2 regions of the Roseateles sp. PN1 genome follow, and region 1 is predicted to be linked to the other one. Evidence: predicted binding sites of a transcription regulator. Region 1 holds the regulator's gene; the other holds the start of a gene.
The links. Region 1 encodes FNR, which switches genes on or off when oxygen is low (the NO sensors DNR and NnrR bind a similar motif). Its sites were predicted from a motif close to TTGATNNNNATCAA; they were not measured.
Positions count from the first base shown of each region.

Region 1 (3,865 bases):
CTGTTTTACGGTTTTGCCACCTACGGCAACGCAGGCTATATGCGCGAGCAGGTCTGCAAATACATGTGTCCTTATGCGCGCTTTCAAAGCGCCATGTTTGACAAAGACACCCTGATCATCAGCTACGACCAAGAGCGTGGCGAGCCGCGCGGTTCGCGTGGCAAGAAGGTCGATGCCAAGGCCGCCGGCCTGGGCTCATGCATCGACTGCACCTTGTGTGTGCAGGTTTGTCCCACCGGTATTGATATTCGCAAGGGCTTGCAATACGAGTGCATCGGCTGCGCCGCCTGCATCGATGTGTGCGATCAGGTGATGGACAAGATGAACTACCCGCGTGGGCTGGTTCGTTACGACACCCAGAATGGCTTGGCCCAGCACCTCAGCCCGGCGCAGAAGTTGCGCCGCATGTTCCGCCCGCGCGTCATCATTTACAGCGTGGTGCTGGTGACCCTGAGTACGGCTTTGCTGGCCAGCCTCTTGTTCTTGCGCAGCCCCGTCAAACTGGATGTGGTGCGTGACCGTGGCGTGCTGTCGCGCTTGGTGGAAGACGGCTATATCGAAAACCTCTACCGCCTGCAGATCATGAATGCGACCGAGGGCGCGCAGCAGTGCAGCCTCAGCGTCAAGGGCATGGAAGGCATTGCCTTGGGCAAGCCAGTGAGCTTGGTCTTGGCGCCTGCCGAAGCGCGCTGGGTGTCGGTGGCGGTGCGAATTCCGCCTGAGTCAGCGGCGCAAGCGGGTGTCGGTGCGCATCCCATCTCTTTTGCCTTGATGGGGCAGGCGGTTGACAAGGCGGGTGTTGCCAGCGGCAAGATCGAGATCAAGGAAAAATCGACCTTTGTCGTGCCGCGCTGAGCGCTAACGAATCATTTGAACAAGAAGTCCTTGCAGAGCAGGAGTTGACGCAATGAGTCAAGAAAACAAACGCACGACCGATTCCGCTAGCCCCTGGTGGCGTGAGAAGTTCATGTGGCTGGTGTGGGGTGGCCCGGGTGTGGTGGTGATCGCCAGCTTTGTGACCCTGTTCCTGGCCCTGCATTTCCCCGAGACGGTGCTGGATGAGTCCAAGGTGCAGACTACTTATGTGGGCAAGGCGTCCAAGGAAGCCGATCCAGCCTCCTTGGCGCCGGCCATGAAGGGCCGCAACCACGCTGCCACCGGCGCGCAATGAAATGAAGACCGAGCCCCGCAATCGTGTTGAGTCGGACGACGCCACCTTTGCGGTGGATTTGCCGCCGCCTACGTCCAGATTGGCGCGCTGGGCGATGGCAATCGCCTGGCCGGCCTTTGTGATGGCAGGGGTGACCGAGGGCTTGGTGTTTTCGGTGGTTGACCCCAGCGATTTGACCTGGTTCGGTGGCGAGCGCATGGAACTCTCCCGGCAGGCCGTCTACACGCTCAGCTTTCTGATTTTTTGGAGTGTCATCAGCTTGGCCTCTAGCATCAGCCTGATGCTGGCCACCTTGCCGGAGACGCCTGATGCACCCCAGGCTATTCACCCGCGGCGTTGGCCGCAGTAGGCTGCCGCAGGCCGCTCGCTCGGGCGGCGCTGAATGCCTGAATGAATAAAAGAAGGGCTGAGTACCACTCAGCCCTTCTTTCATTGTGCCGCTGGCGCGGCTCAGCCGCCCGCCGCCTGCCTCAGTTCAGCAAGTGCCGTTATTGACCAGCTTCTGCAGACCGGCTTGGTCGAGGATGCGCAAGTGGCGCTGCTTCACTTCCAGCAGGCCTTCTTCCTGGAACTTCGAGAAGGTCCGGCTGACCGTTTCCAGCTTCAGGCCCAGATAACTGCCGATTTCCTCGCGCGTCATGCGCAGCACCAAAGCGGCGGCCGAGAAGCCGCGCGCCTGCAGGCGCTGGGTCAGGTTTAGCAAGAAAGCCGCCAGGCGCTCTTCCGCCCGCATGCTGCCCAGCAAGAGCATCACGCCGTGATCGCGCACGATTTCGCGGCTCATGATCTTGTGGAACTGGCGCTGCAAATCGGTGAACTCACGCGACAGCTCTTCCAGCTGTTCGAAGGGAATCACGCAGACCTGCGAGTCTTCCAGCGCCACGGCGTCGCAGCTGTGGCGGTCGGTGCTGATGCCATCCAAGCCTAGCAATTCGCCCGCCATTTGAAAGCCGGTGACCTGGTCGCGGCCATCTTCTGAAGAGACACAGGTCTTGAAAAAACCGGTGCGCACCGCGTAAAGCGACTGAAAGGGGTCGCCGCTGCGAAACAAGGTGTCGCCGCGCGACACCTGGCGGCGCGTGGCCACCAACTCGTCTAACTGCTCGAGGTCACCCGACGACAAGCCAACGGGTAGGCAAAGCTCGCGCAAATTGCAACTGGAGCAGGCGACCTTGAGCGGTTCAATCTTGATAGGTACGGTGACGTTCATGGAGTGCATTATGGATGACGCATATCGCAGTGGGCAGGCGCCGTTGCCGGCATCTGTTCGGGGCAAGGCGGCGAATCGAACGTCTGCTCGCCGCCTATCGGCTTCGCCAAACATGATTTAGCTCAAGCCCAATGCGCAATGCATGCGATTGTTAGGGCAAAGAATGAGGCCAAACTTGATCTCGGTCAATCGCTTGTGTGGCGGGCTTGGCAATATGCGAGCCATGGTTTCTATCACCCAGCCCCAAGTCCTGTCAGGCAAAGACTCCGCCGTGAGCATCATCAACGAAGACCTGTTGCGCCGCTTCGATGTGTCCGGGCCACGCTACACCTCGTACCCGACCGCGGATCGCTTTGTTGAGGCCTTCACCGCCGAAAACTACGCGCAGGCTTTGGTGCAACGGGCCACAGGCTCGCAGATCGGCGGCGCTGCGCCCTTGTCGATCTATGTGCACATTCCGTTTTGTGAATCGGTGTGCTACTACTGTGCCTGCAACAAGGTCATTACCAAGCATCACGATAAAGCCGCTGAATACCTGCAGGCTTTGATCACCGAGATGGACTTGACGCTGGCGCATCTGGGGCGCGGCGCCGGGGTGTCTCAGCTGCATCTGGGTGGCGGCTCGCCGACCTTCTTCAGCGATGAAGAGTTGACGGGCCTGGTGCAGGCCTTGCGTGAACGCTTCCGCATCGTTGCTGGTGCCGAGATGGCCATCGAGGTGGATCCGCGCACGGTCAATGTGGATCGCCTCAAGCATCTGCGCAGCCTGGGTTTCAATCGCTTGAGTTTCGGCGTGCAAGACTTTGACCCGCATGTTCAAAAGGCGGTGCATCGCCAGCAGAGCTTTGCCAGCGTCGAGGCCTTGATGACGGCAGCGCGCGAGCTGGGTTTTGAGTCCACCAATGTTGATCTGATCTACGGCCTGCCGCTGCAAACGCCTGAGTCTTTTGCGCGCACCATCGAACAAGTGGGTGCCTTGAAGCCGGATCGCATCGCGCTTTACGGCTACGCTCATTTGCCGCAGCGCTTCAAACCGCAACGCCGTATCGACGAAGCCCAACTGCCGCCGGGTGCCGCCAAGGTGGCGATGTTGCATGGCGCGATTGAAGGCTTCATGACGCATGGCTACAGCTATATTGGCATGGATCATTTCGCCTTGGCGAATGACTCTTTGGCTGTGGCCAAGCGCCAGGGCCGCCTGCATCGCAATTTCCAGGGCTACAGCACCCAGCCGGACTGTGACCTGATTGCTTTGGGTGTGTCGGCGATCGGCCGCGTTGGTGCCAATTACAGCCAGAACGTCAAGACGCTGGAGGCTTATTACGACATGCTGCGCCAGGGTCAGTTGCCCATCGAACGCGGCTTGGCCTTGACTCGTGACGACATCGTCCGCCGCGCCGTCATCATGGCCTTGATGTGCCAGGGGCGGCTGGAATTTGAGTCCATCGCCTTGGCGCACCTGGTGGATGTGGCCGAGTACTTCA
Region 1 covers NZ_JBCARA010000002.1:497,969-501,833, reverse strand. Annotated here, with positions in the region: gene ccoG (cytochrome c oxidase accessory protein CcoG) at 1-855, shown strand, start outside; gene AABB87_RS04845 (hypothetical protein) at 908-1,171, shown strand; gene AABB87_RS04840 (hypothetical protein) at 1,173-1,520, shown strand; gene fnr (fumarate/nitrate reduction transcriptional regulator Fnr) at 1,647-2,381, opposite strand; gene hemN (oxygen-independent coproporphyrinogen III oxidase) at 2,605-3,865, shown strand, end outside.

Region 2 (3,865 bases), on a different contig from region 1:
ACGTTGGGCCAGTACCTCGCGTTTTGTGCGTGAGCAGATGGCTTGCAGCCTTGATCTGGCCTACGGGGCTGCGCCCAGCGAGCGCTTGGATGTGTTTCCGAGCGATGTTTCGCAAGCCCCGGTGCTGGTGGTTTTGCATGGCGGCTGGTGGCGCGCTTTGGACAAGTCGGACATGTCGTTTCTGGCCAGCGCCTTCACCGAGGAAGGTGCGATGGTGGTCATCCCCAACTACGCGCTATGCCCTGAGGTCAGCATGGACCGCATCCCCTTGCAGCTGACGCAGGCCCTGGCCTGGGTCTGGCGCCATGCGGCGGACTTTGGCGGTGACCCCAATCGCATCGTGTTGCTCGGCCATTCGGCCGGTGGGCATTTGGCGGCCATGCTCAGTTGTTGTGACTGGAAGGCGGTGGCCAGTGATCTGCCGCGGCATTTGATCAAGGGAGCGATGTCGGTGTCGGGCGTGCATGATTTGGGGCCGATTCGCAAGACGCCGTTTCTGCAGGCCGATTTGCGCCTCGACGCCGCGGCCGTGCGGCGCTTGAGTCCGGTGCATTTCCCGGCGCCCGAGGCGCCGTTCTGCGCCGTGGTGGGTGCCGATGAAAGTGCCGAATTCAAGCGCCAGAATCGCTTGATCCGCCAGGCCTGGGGGGCGCGCGCGGTGCCGGTGTGTGAGGAGATTGCGGGCTGCAACCACTTCGACATCCTGCACGACCTGGCCGACCCGGCCGGCCGAAGCCATTTGCTGGCCCGGCGTCTGTTGGATCTGCGTTGGTACAGCCCCTTGCTTTAAGCGGCGGGCGTTTGCTGTCCGCTCAGACGGCGGTGTAGCGGCCCGGCCTGTGATTCACCACCAAGGCGGCGTTGATGGCGGCCATGCCCAGCAAGGACAGGGCCACACGGCTGGGTGACACAAAGGCCAGTGAGCTGAGCAAGATCAGCCCGTCCAGTGCGGCCTGCACATAGCCGGCTGGCCAGCCCTTTTTCTCTTGCAGATAAAGCACCAGCACATTGAGGCCACCCAGCGAGGCGCGGTGGCGGAACAGAATCAACATGCCCGCGCCAATCAGCAGGCCGCCGGCGATGGCGGCGAAGATGGGATTGAGCAGGCTGAACTGCAGCCAGAGCGGCAAGACCTCACTCAGCGCAGACATCAGGCCCACGGCCAGCACCGTTTTGACGGTGAAGGCCGGGCCCATGCGGTGATAGGCCAGCCAGTAGAAGGGCAGATTGATGGTGAAGAAGAGGGCGCCAAAAGGCAGACCCGAGGCATAGTGGATCAGAAAGGCGATGCCCACCGTGCCGCCGGTCAACATGCCGACTTGCTTGAACAAGGCCACGCCCAAGGCGACGAACAAGGTGCCGGTAATCAGGGCCTGCACGTCCTCGAAATTGCTGTGCTTGAAACTGCGGCTGGCCGCGCGCAGTTTGTCGATGGGCTTCATGCCTGGATCATCCGTTCATCCACCATTTGACGATGCCTTTGGCAATGAAGCCGACCATGCCAAAGCCCAGAGCCAGCAAGAGCACAAAGGTGCCGAAGCGCCCGGCCTTGGACTCGCGAGCCAGCTGCAGGATGATGAAAATCATATAGACCATGAAGGCGGTGACGCCCCAGGTCAGCCCGAACTGGGCGATTTGTTGCTCGGTGTATCCAAACATGGCAACTACTGCGCTTTCTTCACCAGGTCGCGGTAGGCATGCCAGCTGGCATGGCCCAACCAGGGTAGGACCACGATCAAACCCAACATGGCCGAGGCCATGCCCAGCAGGGTCAGCAGCATGATCAGGGCGGCCCACAAGGCCACGGGGGCCGGATATTCCATCACCACCCGCCAGCTGGTGAATACCGCGCCCAGGATGCTGACTTCGCCGACCTTGCTGTCCAGCATCAGCGGCACCGCAATCATGGTGGAGGCAAACATGGGCGCAGCCAGCAAGGCGCCCAGGCCCAGCCAGGCCTCGAACAGATGGGAGTCTTCATTCAGCACCACATGGCGCAAAAATTGATCTGGCGTGTTGATCGGGGCTTCGGCAAAACCGGTGATCAGGGCGGCGGAGGTGGTGACCCAGCCAATGCCGGCAAACGCCAGCAGCACGCCGAAGACGACCAAGCGGCCATCGCGCGGGCGCCAGGCTTCGATGACGTGGGCTAGGCTGGGCTCGCGGCCCATTTCCAAATCACGACTGATCACGTAGAGGCCGGTGGCCAGAATGGGTGCCACCAGCAAGAAGCCGCTGAAGGCGCCGGCCAGCAGCCAGAAGCGGTCGCGGGCGAGCCAGAGGATCAGGCCACCTACCAGGGCCATCACCAGGCCGTGCAAGAGCGAAGCGCCCGGGCAGCGCAGCAGATCTTGCCAGCCCCGCGCCAGCCAGCCCAGCGGCCGCAATAGGGGAATGGGCTTGACGCCAAACTGGCGTGATTGCTGCAGGGCTTTTTCGGTTTCGAGCATGGGCATGATGTGTCAGCGTGGATGATGCCGCGCAGCGCGCCAAAGCGGCTTGAGCAACATCAAGTCAGGTCCGGATCGGAAAAACTCTTCGCTGCATTATTGACCGCCGCTTGCCTCGGCGCCCTTGGGGTTTTGGCGGGACGCTGCGCGCCTCAGCCCTGCAGCAATTGCGCCGCCGCTGCATTCAAGCTGGCGCTCTCGCCGTCGGCCAGATGCAAGCGCTGGGCTTGTGCCAACTGGGGATAGTGGCCGCTGAGTGAACGCTCGTAGCCGGGGTCGTAATGCTCGCGCATCAGCTCGGCGAAGACGCTGGCGAAGTCGCCCTCGCGGGCCAGGGCTTGCCAGCGCTCCACCTTTTGGCGGCCGCGCAGGGACACCAGGCAGTCCATCAGCGCGCAGAAAGCCTCGGGTTGCTGGATGAAATGGGCATAGTCCTGCAGCAGCAGCTGCACTCTGGCCTCGTCAGGCATCTCGACCCAGAAAATCGTGGCGCTGGCGCGCATGGCGGCGTGCAGCGGCTCGGGCAGGCGCAACTGGCCGATCTTGCGGCTCTCGCTTTCCACGAAGATGGGCCGGCTCAGGTCCATGGACTTGAGGGCTTGCCACAGCAGGGAGTCAAAGCGCTTCTGGCTGGGCTGGGGCTGGCCCGGCAGTGCGCCCAGCACCGAGCCACGGTGCATGGCCAGGCCTTCCAGATCCAGCACCTGGCCACCCTGGGCCTGCAGCGCGTGCAGCAAACGGGTTTTGCCCGTGCCGGTGCGGCCGCACAAAACGCGCAGCTGCAGGCCCAGCGGCATGGTCTCCAGGCCGGATCGCACTTCCGCGCGGTAGGCCTTGTAGCCGCCCACCAATTGCAGGGACTTGAAGCCGATCTGCCCCAAGAACCAATGCATGGCGCCGGAGCGCTGGCCGCCGCGCCAGCAGTAGACCAGCGGGCGCCAATTGCGTTGCAAGTCCGCGCCATGGGTGTCCAGATGCTTGGCGATATTGCGCGCCACCAGGGCGGCGCCGAGTTTGCGCGCCTCGAAGGGCGAGGCCTTGTAGAGCGTGCCGACGATGCGGCGCTCCTCATCACCCAGCACCGGCCAGTTGAGGGCGCCGGGCCAGTGATCCTCGGCAAATTCGGAAGGGCTGCGCACGTCGATGACGGCGTCGAATGCCTGTGGGGCGGCCAGGGCCTGCGCCGCGTCGATGACTTGTGGGCGTGGGCTCATGATTTCAATTTGGTCTTTGGCTTACTTGGGCAAGGCGATGGCGTCGAGCAATTCGCTCTCGATCTGCAACTGCGCGCGGTTGAGTTGCAGGGAGGGGCCGTCGACCAGAAACGTGTCTTCGACCCGCTCGCCCAGCGTTGAAATCTTGGCCAGCTGCAAATTGATGCCGTGACGCGCCAGCACACGAGCAATGGCGTAGAG
Region 2 covers NZ_JBCARA010000004.1:310,196-314,060, forward strand. Annotated here, with positions in the region: gene AABB87_RS08560 (alpha/beta hydrolase) at 1-790, shown strand, start outside; gene AABB87_RS08565 (YitT family protein) at 813-1,442, opposite strand; gene AABB87_RS08570 (DUF2788 domain-containing protein) at 1,450-1,659, opposite strand; gene AABB87_RS08575 (DUF2189 domain-containing protein) at 1,665-2,456, opposite strand; gene mnmH (tRNA 2-selenouridine(34) synthase MnmH) at 2,603-3,664, opposite strand; gene AABB87_RS08585 ([protein-PII] uridylyltransferase) at 3,686-3,865, opposite strand, start outside.
Region 2: a site for FNR is predicted at 2,500-2,513, ahead of AABB87_RS08575 (DUF2189 domain-containing protein). Genes of this name have one in related genera too.